Regions from separate parts of the Enterobacter sp. FW301-JW81 genome, predicted to be linked through region 3. Evidence: predicted binding sites of a transcription regulator. Region 3 holds the regulator's gene; each other region holds the start of a gene.
What was found. Region 3 encodes PurR, which represses purine synthesis genes. Its sites were predicted from a motif close to CANGCAAACGTTTGCNTG; they were not measured.

Region 1 (3,279 bases), 380 kb from region 3:
TGACCTCCGGTGACAACACCGACAGCAACGACGCTACCTATGCGCAGATCGGTTTCAAAGGTGAAACTCAAATCAATGACCAACTGACTGGTTACGGTCAGTGGGAATACCGTGCTCTGGCAAGCCAGGCAGAAAGCAACCAGACTCAGCGTACCCGTCTGGCGTTCGCTGGTCTGAAAGCCGGTGATGCAGGTTCAATCGACTACGGCCGTAACTACGGTATCGTATACGATGTAGAATCCTACACCGATATGGCCCCATCCTTCTCTGGTATGACCTGGGCTAACTACTCTGATAACTTCATGACCGGCCGTAACTCTGGTCTGCTGACCTACCGCAACTCTGACTTCTTCGGTCTGGTTGATGGTCTGAGCCTGGGTCTGCAGTATCAGGGCAAAAACGAGCGTACCGACGTTAAAACCGCTAACGGTGACGGTTTCGGTACCTCTCTGGGTTATGATTTCGGCGAAGGTTTCGGTCTGATCGGTGCATACAGCAACTCTGACCGTACTAACTTGCAGACCGCTGACGGTAAAGGTGACAAAGCTGAAGCATGGGCAGTTGGCGCGAAATACGATGCGAACAACATCTACCTGGCAACCACCTACGCTGAAACCCGCAACATGACCCGTGAAGCTGACGGCTCATTCGCGAACAAAACTCAGAACTTCGAAGTGATCGCTCAGTACCAGTTCGACTTCGGTCTGCGCCCTTCCGTGGCCTACGTTCAGTCTAAAGGTAAAAACCTGTCACAGCGTGGCACCTTCTCTGGCGGCGATGCTGACCTGCAGAAATTTGTTGAACTGGGTGCAACTTACTACTTCAACAAAAACTTCAACGTCTATGTTGACTACCAGCTGAACCTGATCGACGACACCGACTACTCTCGTAGCGTGGGTATCGTGAACGGTAAAGACGACCAGGTTGCAATGGCTGTTACCTACCAGTTCTAATCAGAACACCACTTTGTTATATGCTTAATGAACAGGGCTTCGGCCCTGTTTTTTTATGCCCGACAGAAAATAATGGCGACTTTTGAAAAGCCGCACGCTTTTCGTCGCAAACGGTTGGCATTTTGTAAATCTACCGTTAACCTGATAGCGGATTTCACTTCTGTAATCACAATGGAACTTCGTCATGTTTGAGAACATTACCGCCGCTCCTGCCGACCCGATTCTGGGCCTGGCCGATCTGTTTCGTGCCGACGACCGCCCTGGCAAAATCAACCTGGGTATTGGTGTATATAAAGATGAAACCGGCAAAACTCCGGTACTGACCAGCGTTAAGAAAGCTGAGCAGTATCTGCTGGAAAACGAAACCACCAAAAACTACCTCGGTATTGATGGTATCCCTGAATTTGGTCGCTGCACCCAGGAGCTGCTGTTCGGTAAAGGCAGCACAATCGTCAGTGACAAACGTGCCCGTACAGCGCAGACCCCTGGCGGTACCGGCGCGCTGCGCGTGGCGGCGGATTTCCTTGCGAAAAACACCTCTGTGAAGCGCGTCTGGGTAAGCAACCCGAGCTGGCCGAACCACAAGAGCGTCTTCAATTCCGCGGGTCTGGACGTGCGCGAATACGCCTACTACGACGCGGCAAACCACTCTCTCGACTTTGACGGCCTGCTGGCAAGCCTGAGCGAAGCGCAGGCGGGCGACGTGGTGCTGTTCCACGGCTGCTGCCACAACCCAACCGGTATCGATCCGACGCTTGAGCAGTGGGAACACCTGGCGAAGCTGTCCGTAGAAAAAGGCTGGCTGCCGCTGTTTGACTTTGCCTACCAGGGCTTCGCCCGTGGTCTGGAAGAAGATGCAGAAGGCCTGCGCGCGTTCGCCGCCGTGCATCAGGAGCTGATTGTTGCCAGCTCCTACTCCAAGAACTTCGGTCTGTACAATGAGCGTGTGGGTGCCTGTACGCTGGTTGCGGCAAACGAAGAGACCGTTGACCGTGCGTTCAGCCAGATGAAATCGGTTATTCGCGCGAACTACTCTAACCCACCGGCACACGGTGCGTCTGTTGTTGCCACTATCCTGAGCAACGATGCGCTGCGCGCAATCTGGGAACAAGAGCTGAACGATATGCGCCAGCGTATTCAGCGCATGCGCCTGCTGTTTGTGAACACCCTGGCGGAGAAAGGCGCTGACCGCGACTTCAGCTTTATCATCAAACAGAACGGTATGTTCTCTTTCAGCGGCTTGACCAAAGAGCAGGTTCTGCGCCTGCGCGAAGAGTTTGGCGTGTACGCCGTAGCGTCTGGCCGCGTGAACGTTGCGGGCATGACGCCTGACAACATGGCGCCACTGTGCGAAGCGATTGTCGCCGTACTGTAATCTGCGCCCATAAAAAAGCCTGCGTTATGCAGGCTTTTTTTATTCGGGTTACCAGACAGGCATCTCATCCTGAAGGAACGGATTATTAAGCCGTTCATAGCCCAGCGTCGACATCGGACCGTGTCCAGGGATAAACGTCACATCATCACCCAGCGGCAAGAGTTTCTGTTTAATCGACTGAATCAACTGCCCGTGATCGCCGCGCGGAAAATCGCTGCGTCCTACGCCACCTTTGAAAATCACATCGCCGGAAATCAGCAGACGGGACTGGTCATCAAAGAAGACAATATGGCCTGGCGTATGCCCAGGACAATGCAACACCTGTAAAGTCACATTCCCTACGTTAACGCGCTCTCCTTCGTTTAGCCAGCGATCGGGCGTCAGGGGCTGACACTCATCAAGGCCAAACATGCGGCTTTGGGCGGGTAACCCCTGCAGCCAGAACTCATCTTCTTTTTCCGGACCAATCACCGGCACACCATAATGTTGCGCCAGTTCCGCCGCTGCGCCAACATGGTCAAGGTGACCATGCGTCAGCAAAATTTGCATCAGCGTGACACCGCTGTCAGCGACTTCCTGCTTGATTTTCTCAGCGTCGCCACCGGGATCGACAAGCGCGGCCAGTTTAGTTTGTTCGCACCAGATCAGTGAACAATTCTGGGAGAACGCGGTAACCGGAATAATACGATAGTTCATACTGCTCCTGTGTTTCGTTATTACCAGTGCCGAACCGGACCGGTATCAATATGCACAAAGTTGCTGCTGGGGTAATATCCTACACCACCTGCGCGCATAGATAACGCAGCTTTGCGAATATTGGCTAACGAAACGCCTTCAATATGGAAATCCATTGCCTGTCCCTTCGTGTGATAGCTCTTTTTGGCTACCCCGCGACTGTGGGCGCGCAGTTCATTATTGGTATCAATTGAGCGATAGCCAGAAATAAGCTGC
Region 2 (3,279 bases), on a different contig from region 3:
GCCGCGCTGCTGATCTTCCAGACGTTTGGACAGTACGGCCAGGTCTTCGCTGGTGTCGTCGCCCACAATCACAATGACCGCTTTCTGCCCGGTTGCGTCGGAGTAAACGTGCATATTGTTTGCCTGGGTGCCCAGCTTGCCGCTCTGGTCAGTCATATCGGCTGGCAGAGAGAAACTGAGTTTGCCATCCATCAGATTCACCGGCTGACCGGTCGCATTGCTCTCTGCGGATGCGCCCTGAGCAGGCGTTTTCGTGTCGCTGTTATCACAGGCTGCAAGACCCACAACCAGCAGGCCAATCCCGACATATTTAACCAGATTGCGCATTGACTTCTTCCTTTCGATAAACGGCCATAACGGCTCATTCGATCATCTTATCACAACTGATAAAGCGAACCCTTAACCAGCCTGCAATGCCGTGATTTCAGATTTATCTGCCAGCCTTTTCAGCAGCATATTCAGCAGCACGCCGTACATAGGCAGGAAGAAGACGATACTGATGAGCACCTTGAAGCAGTAGTCCACCAGCGCGATTTCCATCCAGTGCTCGGCCATAAACGCATCCGGGCTGCGCCAGAAGGCGATGAAGAAGAAGGCCAGCGTATCGCTCACGTTACCGAACAGCGTCGAGGCCGTGGGCGCCATCCACCAGCGATGATTCTGACGCAGGCGGTTAAACACGTGCACGTCGAGGATCTGCCCCAGCGCGTAGGCCATAAAGCTCGCCGCGGCGATACGGGCAACAAACAGGTTGAAGTGGGTTAACGCCTCGAAGCCCTGCCAGCTTCCCATATAAAACAGGGAGGACACCACGTACGAGATGAACAGCGCCGGAAGCATGACGGCAAAAATAATGCGGCGGGCCAGCGGTGCGCCAAAAATACGTACGGTTAAATCCGTGGCGAGGAAAATAAACGGAAAACTGAACGCGCCCCAGGTGGTGTGAAAACCAAAAATGGAGATGGGGAGCTGCACCAGATAGTTACTGGAGGTAATCACCAGCAGGTGAAAAAGGGAAAGCCAGAACAACGCTTTTACGCGCTGCGATTCAGAAAACTGCGTCATATTGTGACCTTTTTATACGTTGGGGTGAGGGAACCCAATAAAAACCGCAGCATGATACTGCTTTGGCAGGACATTGCAATGGTTAGTTTTTACGCAATCGTTAACCTGGTTTGCTTTGACTGCAACGGGGCGTAAACTACAGCCGTTTTTACCTGACCGAGAAGATCATGACCGACCTGTTTTCCAGCCCAGACCACACCCTTGATGCCCAGGGCCTTCGCTGCCCGGAACCGGTAATGATGGTACGTAAAACCGTGCGCAACATGCAGACCGGTGAAACGCTGCTGATCGTCGCTGACGACCCGGCCACCACGCGCGATATCCCCGGTTTTTGTACCTTTATGGAGCATGAGCTGGTGGCCCAGCAAACCGACGCGCTGCCGTACCGGTATTTGATTCGTAAGGGTTAGATGGGCTGTCCTCTGCGGCCTGATGCCCTCACCCCGGCCCTCTCCCACAGGGAGAGGGAGCAAACACTAAAAATGGCCACGTAGTGGCCATTTTGCTTTTACCTAGCCCTTCATCCATGCCCGGATCCCGTCCAGGAACATCTGCGTCGCCATCATCACCAGAATCAGCCCCATCAGACGCTCCAGCGCGTTTACCCCTTTCTCCCCGAGCAGGCGCAGGAACAGCGACGACTGCAGCAGGATAATAAATGTCCCGCCCCAGGCAATCAGCAGGGCAATCACCAGATGGCTCATCTGATTCGGATACTGATGCGACAGTAGCATCAGCGTGGCCAGAATGGTCGGCCCGGCAACGAGGGGAATCGCCAGCGGCACAATAAACGGCTCTTCACCCGCGGGCAGGCCGCTGCTGCTGCCTTCCGCGCTCGGGAAAATCATCTTAATCGCAATCAGGAACAGAATAATCCCGCCGGAAATCGACACGGTTTCGGCACGCAGGTTCAGGAACGCGAGGATTTTTTCCCCCGCAAACAGGAAGATAAACATCACCAGCAGGGCGATAAGCAGCTCGCGGATCATGATCGCCCGGCGGCGCTTCGGCTCGGTGTGCTTCAGCACCGACATGAAGATTGGCAGGTTGCCCAGCGGATCCATTATCAGGATCAATAAAACCGCGGCGGAAATGATTTCACTCATGTAAATTATCCCTGAAACTCTCTATGGTTATTATGATGATTAGCTGTATTTCTGATTGCCGGGCAATCATCGATTAATTTCGCTTGCGACTTTGGCAGCATTTTGTAATGTGAAGCATATCCCAGTTCAATACTGGCTTGCACAAACAGCACACACCCTCAGCAGGAAAAAAATGCTATGAAAAACGTTGGTTTTATCGGCTGGCGCGGTATGGTCGGCTCTGTACTCATGCAACGCATGGTTGAAGAGCGCGATTTCGACGCTATCCGCCCGGTCTTCTTCTCCACTTCCCAGCTCGGCCAGGCTGCTCCGTCCTTTGGTGGTACCACAGGCACGTTGCAGGATGCGTACGATCTGGAAGCGCTGAAGGCACTCGACATTATTGTCACCTGCCAGGGCGGCGATTATACCAACGAAATCTATCCAAAGCTGCGTGAAAGCGGCTGGCAGGGCTACTGGATTGACGCGGCCTCTTCGCTGCGTATGAAAGACGATGCCATCATCATTCTCGACCCGGTTAACCAGGGCGTCATTACCGACGGCCTGAACAACGGCGTGAAAACCTTTGTCGGAGGCAACTGTACCGTCAGCCTGATGCTGATGTCGCTGGGCGGCCTGTTCGCGCAGGACCTGGTGGAGTGGGTCTCCGTGGCGACCTACCAGGCGGCGTCCGGCGGCGGCGCGCGTCATATGCGCGAGCTGCTGACCCAGATGGGCCAGCTGCACCAGAGCGTCGCGACCGAGCTGGCAAACCCGGCGTCCGCGATTCTGGATATCGAGCGTAAAGTCACTCAGCTGACCCGCAGCGGTGAGCTGCCGGTGGATAACTTTGGCGTACCGCTGGCCGGTGGTCTGATCCCGTGGATCGACAAACAGCTGGATAACGGCCAGACCCGCGAAGAGTGGAAGGGTCAGGCAGAGACCAACAAAATTCTCGCGACCGCGAACACCATTCCGGTTGACGGCCTGTGCGTGCGCATCGGCGCGCTGCGCTGCCACAGCCAGGCCTTCACCATTAAACTGAAAAAAGATGTGTCTATTCCGACCGTGGAAGAGCTGCTGGCCGCGCACAACCCGTGGGCGAAAGTGGTGCCAAACGATCGCGATA
Region 3 (3,279 bases):
GGCAGGTACATATCGGTGGCCAAAAAGCCCAGCACGCTTAAGCCGCCGAGCCAGACTAAAAAACCTTTCCTGGGTTGCATTATTTTATTCTCCTTAAGGAGGCAGGTGTACGTTGGCGCTGAGTGTAGGGAGTGCAAAGCCGCTTGTGAAACGCTAATATTTGGCGGGTGCATTCAAAAATTTTGCAGGCAGAAAATGTGGTCAGATTATTCTCTTGAAGTGGTCGATGCTGTCGCGCGTAACGGCAGCTTTAGCGGTGCGGCGCAGGAGCTGCACCGCGTCCCTTCGGCTATCAGCTACACCGTGCGTCAGCTCGAAGAGTGGCTGGCGGTTCCGCTGTTTGAACGGCGCCATCGTGATGTCGAATTAACGCCCGCCGGCGCGTGGTTTTTGAAGGAAGGGCGTTCTGTTATCAAAAAAATGCAGATCACCCGCGAACAGTGTCAGCAGATCGCCAACGGCTGGCGGGGGCATCTTTCCATCGCGGTGGATAATATCGTTAAGCCGGAACGCACCCGGCAAATGATCGTCGATTTCTATCGGCATTTTTCTGACGTCGAGCTGCGGGTCTCGCAGGAGGTGTTCAACGGCGTCTGGGATGCGCTGGCGGACGGCAGGGCAGAGATGGCGATTGGGGCCACGCAGGCGATCCCGGTCGGGGGACGTTACGCCTTTCGCGATATGGGCATGCTGAGCTGGAAGTGCGTGGTGGCACGCGATCATCCGCTGGCGGCAATGGAAGGGCCGTTGAGCGACGATACGCTACGCAACTGGCCTTCACTGGTGCTGGAGGATACCTCCCGTTCATTACCCAAGCGTATCACCTGGCTTCTGGATAACCAGCGGCGGGTGGTGGCCCCTGACTGGGAATCGTCGGCGACGTGCCTCAGCGCCGGGCTGTGCGTCGCGATGGTGCCCGTGCACTTTGCGCGCCCAAAAATCGATACCGGAGAATGGGTTGAACTGACGCTGGAGAATCCCTTCCCGGATGCGGCCTGCTGCCTCACCTGGCAGCAAAATGACGTCTCACCCGCCATGGACTGGCTTCTGGATTATCTGGGAGACAGCGAAACGCTGAACCGGGAGTGGTTACGGGAGCCAGCGTAGCTGGCCCCGTAGAGCGATTAACGACGGTAGTCGCGGAACGGGCCATCCGCAACGGAACGGCGTTCGATAAGGCGCGGGTGAACTTCAATGGACTGCGACTCTTCGCGCTTGTTGACGATCCTGTCCATCAGCATGTTGAAGGCCGTTTCGCCCAGCGAATCTTTCGGCTGGTGAATGGTGGTCAACGCTGGCGTAAAGTAGCGCGCGTTACGCACGTTATCATACCCGATCACGGAAATATCCTGCGGTACGCGCAGGCCCAGCTCATCGGCGGCGCAGAGCGCGCCCATCGCCATGATGTCGCCCCCGCAGAACACGGCGGTCGGACGATGCTGCTGGGAGACGATCTGCTGCATAGCGCGGTAGCCCGACTCCGGCTCAAAGTCGCCCTGCACGATCCAGTTTTCCGGCACGTTGATCAGCGCTTCTTCCATTGCTTTCATGAAGCCGGCCAGACGGCCCGCGCCGGTGTTGCGCTCCAGCGGACCCGGGATCACGCCAATCTCGCGGTGACCGCGTTCGATCAGGTAACGACCGGCCATATAGCCGCCTTCAAAGGCGTTATCGATAACGGAATCGGTGAAGTCCGCGCGCGCTTCGCCCCAGTCCATCACCACCATCGGAATATGGCGATACTCTTCGAGCATGGACAGCACGGACTCCGGATACTCGGAACACATCACCAGCAGGCCATCAACACGCTTTTGCGCCATCATCGACAGGTAGGCGCGCTGTTTTTCAATGCTGTTCCACGCGTTGCCCAGAATCAGGGTATAGCCTTTCTGGAAGCAGTTTTTCTCAACTGCTTCAATGATCTCGGCAAAATAGGCCGCTTCACTGCTGGTGGCCAGCAATCCAATAGATTTGGTGTGATTAACCTTGAGGCTTCGCGCAACCGCACTTGGCGAATAGTGCAGCTCTTTGATCGCGGCCCAGACGGCATTGCGCGTCTCTTCCGCCACGAAGCGGGTTTTGTTAATAACATGTGATACGGTTGTAGTGGAAACGTTTGCGCGTTTTGCTACGTCTTTAATTGTTGCCATTAAATGTCACTCCAGACCATATCCTAAACTCCTGAAAAACTTGAAGGTAAACGTTTGCCTTCTCTCACCCTTATTTCGCAATGTTGAGTTGCGGCACGCCGGGAAAACGACACGGGACGTCAGGAGGGGGTCAATGGCCGGTACGCTAATAAATTTAGCGTGGAATTTTGTCCTATCTTGATGAAAAGGGGAAGAGGTAAAGTGTTTATCAGTTTAAATCCAGGAAGATTTTTGACGTAAACTGTGCAAAAATGAGCAGGCTCACTTTTCGTGGGGGGATTAAAAGGAGAAAAATTGATGAGTTCCGATCTGAAGTTTTCGCTGTTCACCACCGTTATTGTGCTGGCTCTGATTGTCGCTGCCGGTCTGACGGCTGCGCTGCACTGATTTACGCGGAGGGAGAGCGTTCTCCCTCCCGATCGCCCCAATTGTTACTTCTCATGCAAAAATCTTTTGCCATTTTGTTAACTTCTAATTTTTTGTGATTGATGTCATGCTTTCGGCTTCTTTGTTCTGTGTCCCCATATGACACGGCATCCGGAGTTGACGCATGAAAATCAATTTTCCCCTGCTGGCCCTGGCGATTGGCGCTTTTGGGATTGGCACCACTGAATTCTCCCCGATGGGGTTACTGCCTGTTATTGCCCGGGGCGTGGACGTCTCGATCCCTGCTGCAGGCATGTTAATCAGCGCCTACGCAATCGGCGTGATGGTAGGCGCGCCGCTGATGACGCTTCTCCTTTCGCACCGCGCGCGCCGCAATGCGCTGATTTTCCTGATGGCGATTTTCACCCTGGGCAACGTGCTTTCCGCCATTGCGCCGGACTACACCACGCTGATGCTGTCTCGCATTCTGACCAGCCTTAACCACGGCGCGTTCTTTGGGCTGGGGTCGGTCGTGGCGGCAAGCGTGGTGCCAAAACACAAGCAGGCGAGCGCCGTGGCAACCATGTTTATGGGCCTGACGATTGCCAACATTGGCGGGGTGCCTGCGGCGACCTGGCTGGGTGAAGCGATCGGCTGGCGTATGTCCTTCCTGGCGACCGCCGGGCTAGGCGTGATTGCCATGGTGGCGCTGTTCTTCTCCTTGCCAAAAGGCAGAGCGGGGGAACGTCCTGACGTGCGCAGA

Region 1: a site for PurR is predicted at 1,057-1,074, ahead of AC3WOK_RS01070 (amino acid aminotransferase). Genes of this name have one in related genera too.
Region 2: a site for PurR is predicted at 1,156-1,173, ahead of tusA (sulfurtransferase TusA). Genes of this name have one in related genera too.

The regions. Positions count from the first base shown of each region.
Region 1 covers NZ_JBYTBA010000001.1:241,970-245,248, reverse strand. The annotation lists gene AC3WOK_RS01075 (porin) at 1-953, shown strand, start outside; gene AC3WOK_RS01070 (amino acid aminotransferase) at 1,138-2,328, shown strand; gene AC3WOK_RS01065 (MBL fold metallo-hydrolase) at 2,377-3,024, opposite strand; gene mepK (peptidoglycan L,D-endopeptidase MepK) at 3,045-3,279, opposite strand, start outside.
Region 2 covers NZ_JBYTBA010000008.1:76,172-79,450, forward strand. The annotation lists gene AC3WOK_RS21000 (DcrB family lipoprotein) at 1-327, opposite strand, end outside; gene AC3WOK_RS21005 (7-cyano-7-deazaguanine/7-aminomethyl-7-deazaguanine transporter) at 400-1,065, opposite strand; gene tusA (sulfurtransferase TusA) at 1,233-1,475, shown strand; gene yhgN (NAAT family transporter YhgN) at 1,578-2,171, opposite strand; gene asd (aspartate-semialdehyde dehydrogenase) at 2,349-3,279, shown strand, end outside.
Region 3 covers NZ_JBYTBA010000001.1:624,612-627,890, forward strand. The annotation lists gene punC (purine nucleoside transporter PunC) at 1-80, opposite strand, end outside; gene punR (DNA-binding transcriptional activator PunR) at 196-1,107, shown strand; gene purR (HTH-type transcriptional repressor PurR) at 1,125-2,150, opposite strand; gene cydH (cytochrome bd-I oxidase subunit CydH) at 2,448-2,537, shown strand; gene AC3WOK_RS03010 (MFS transporter) at 2,701-3,279, shown strand, end outside.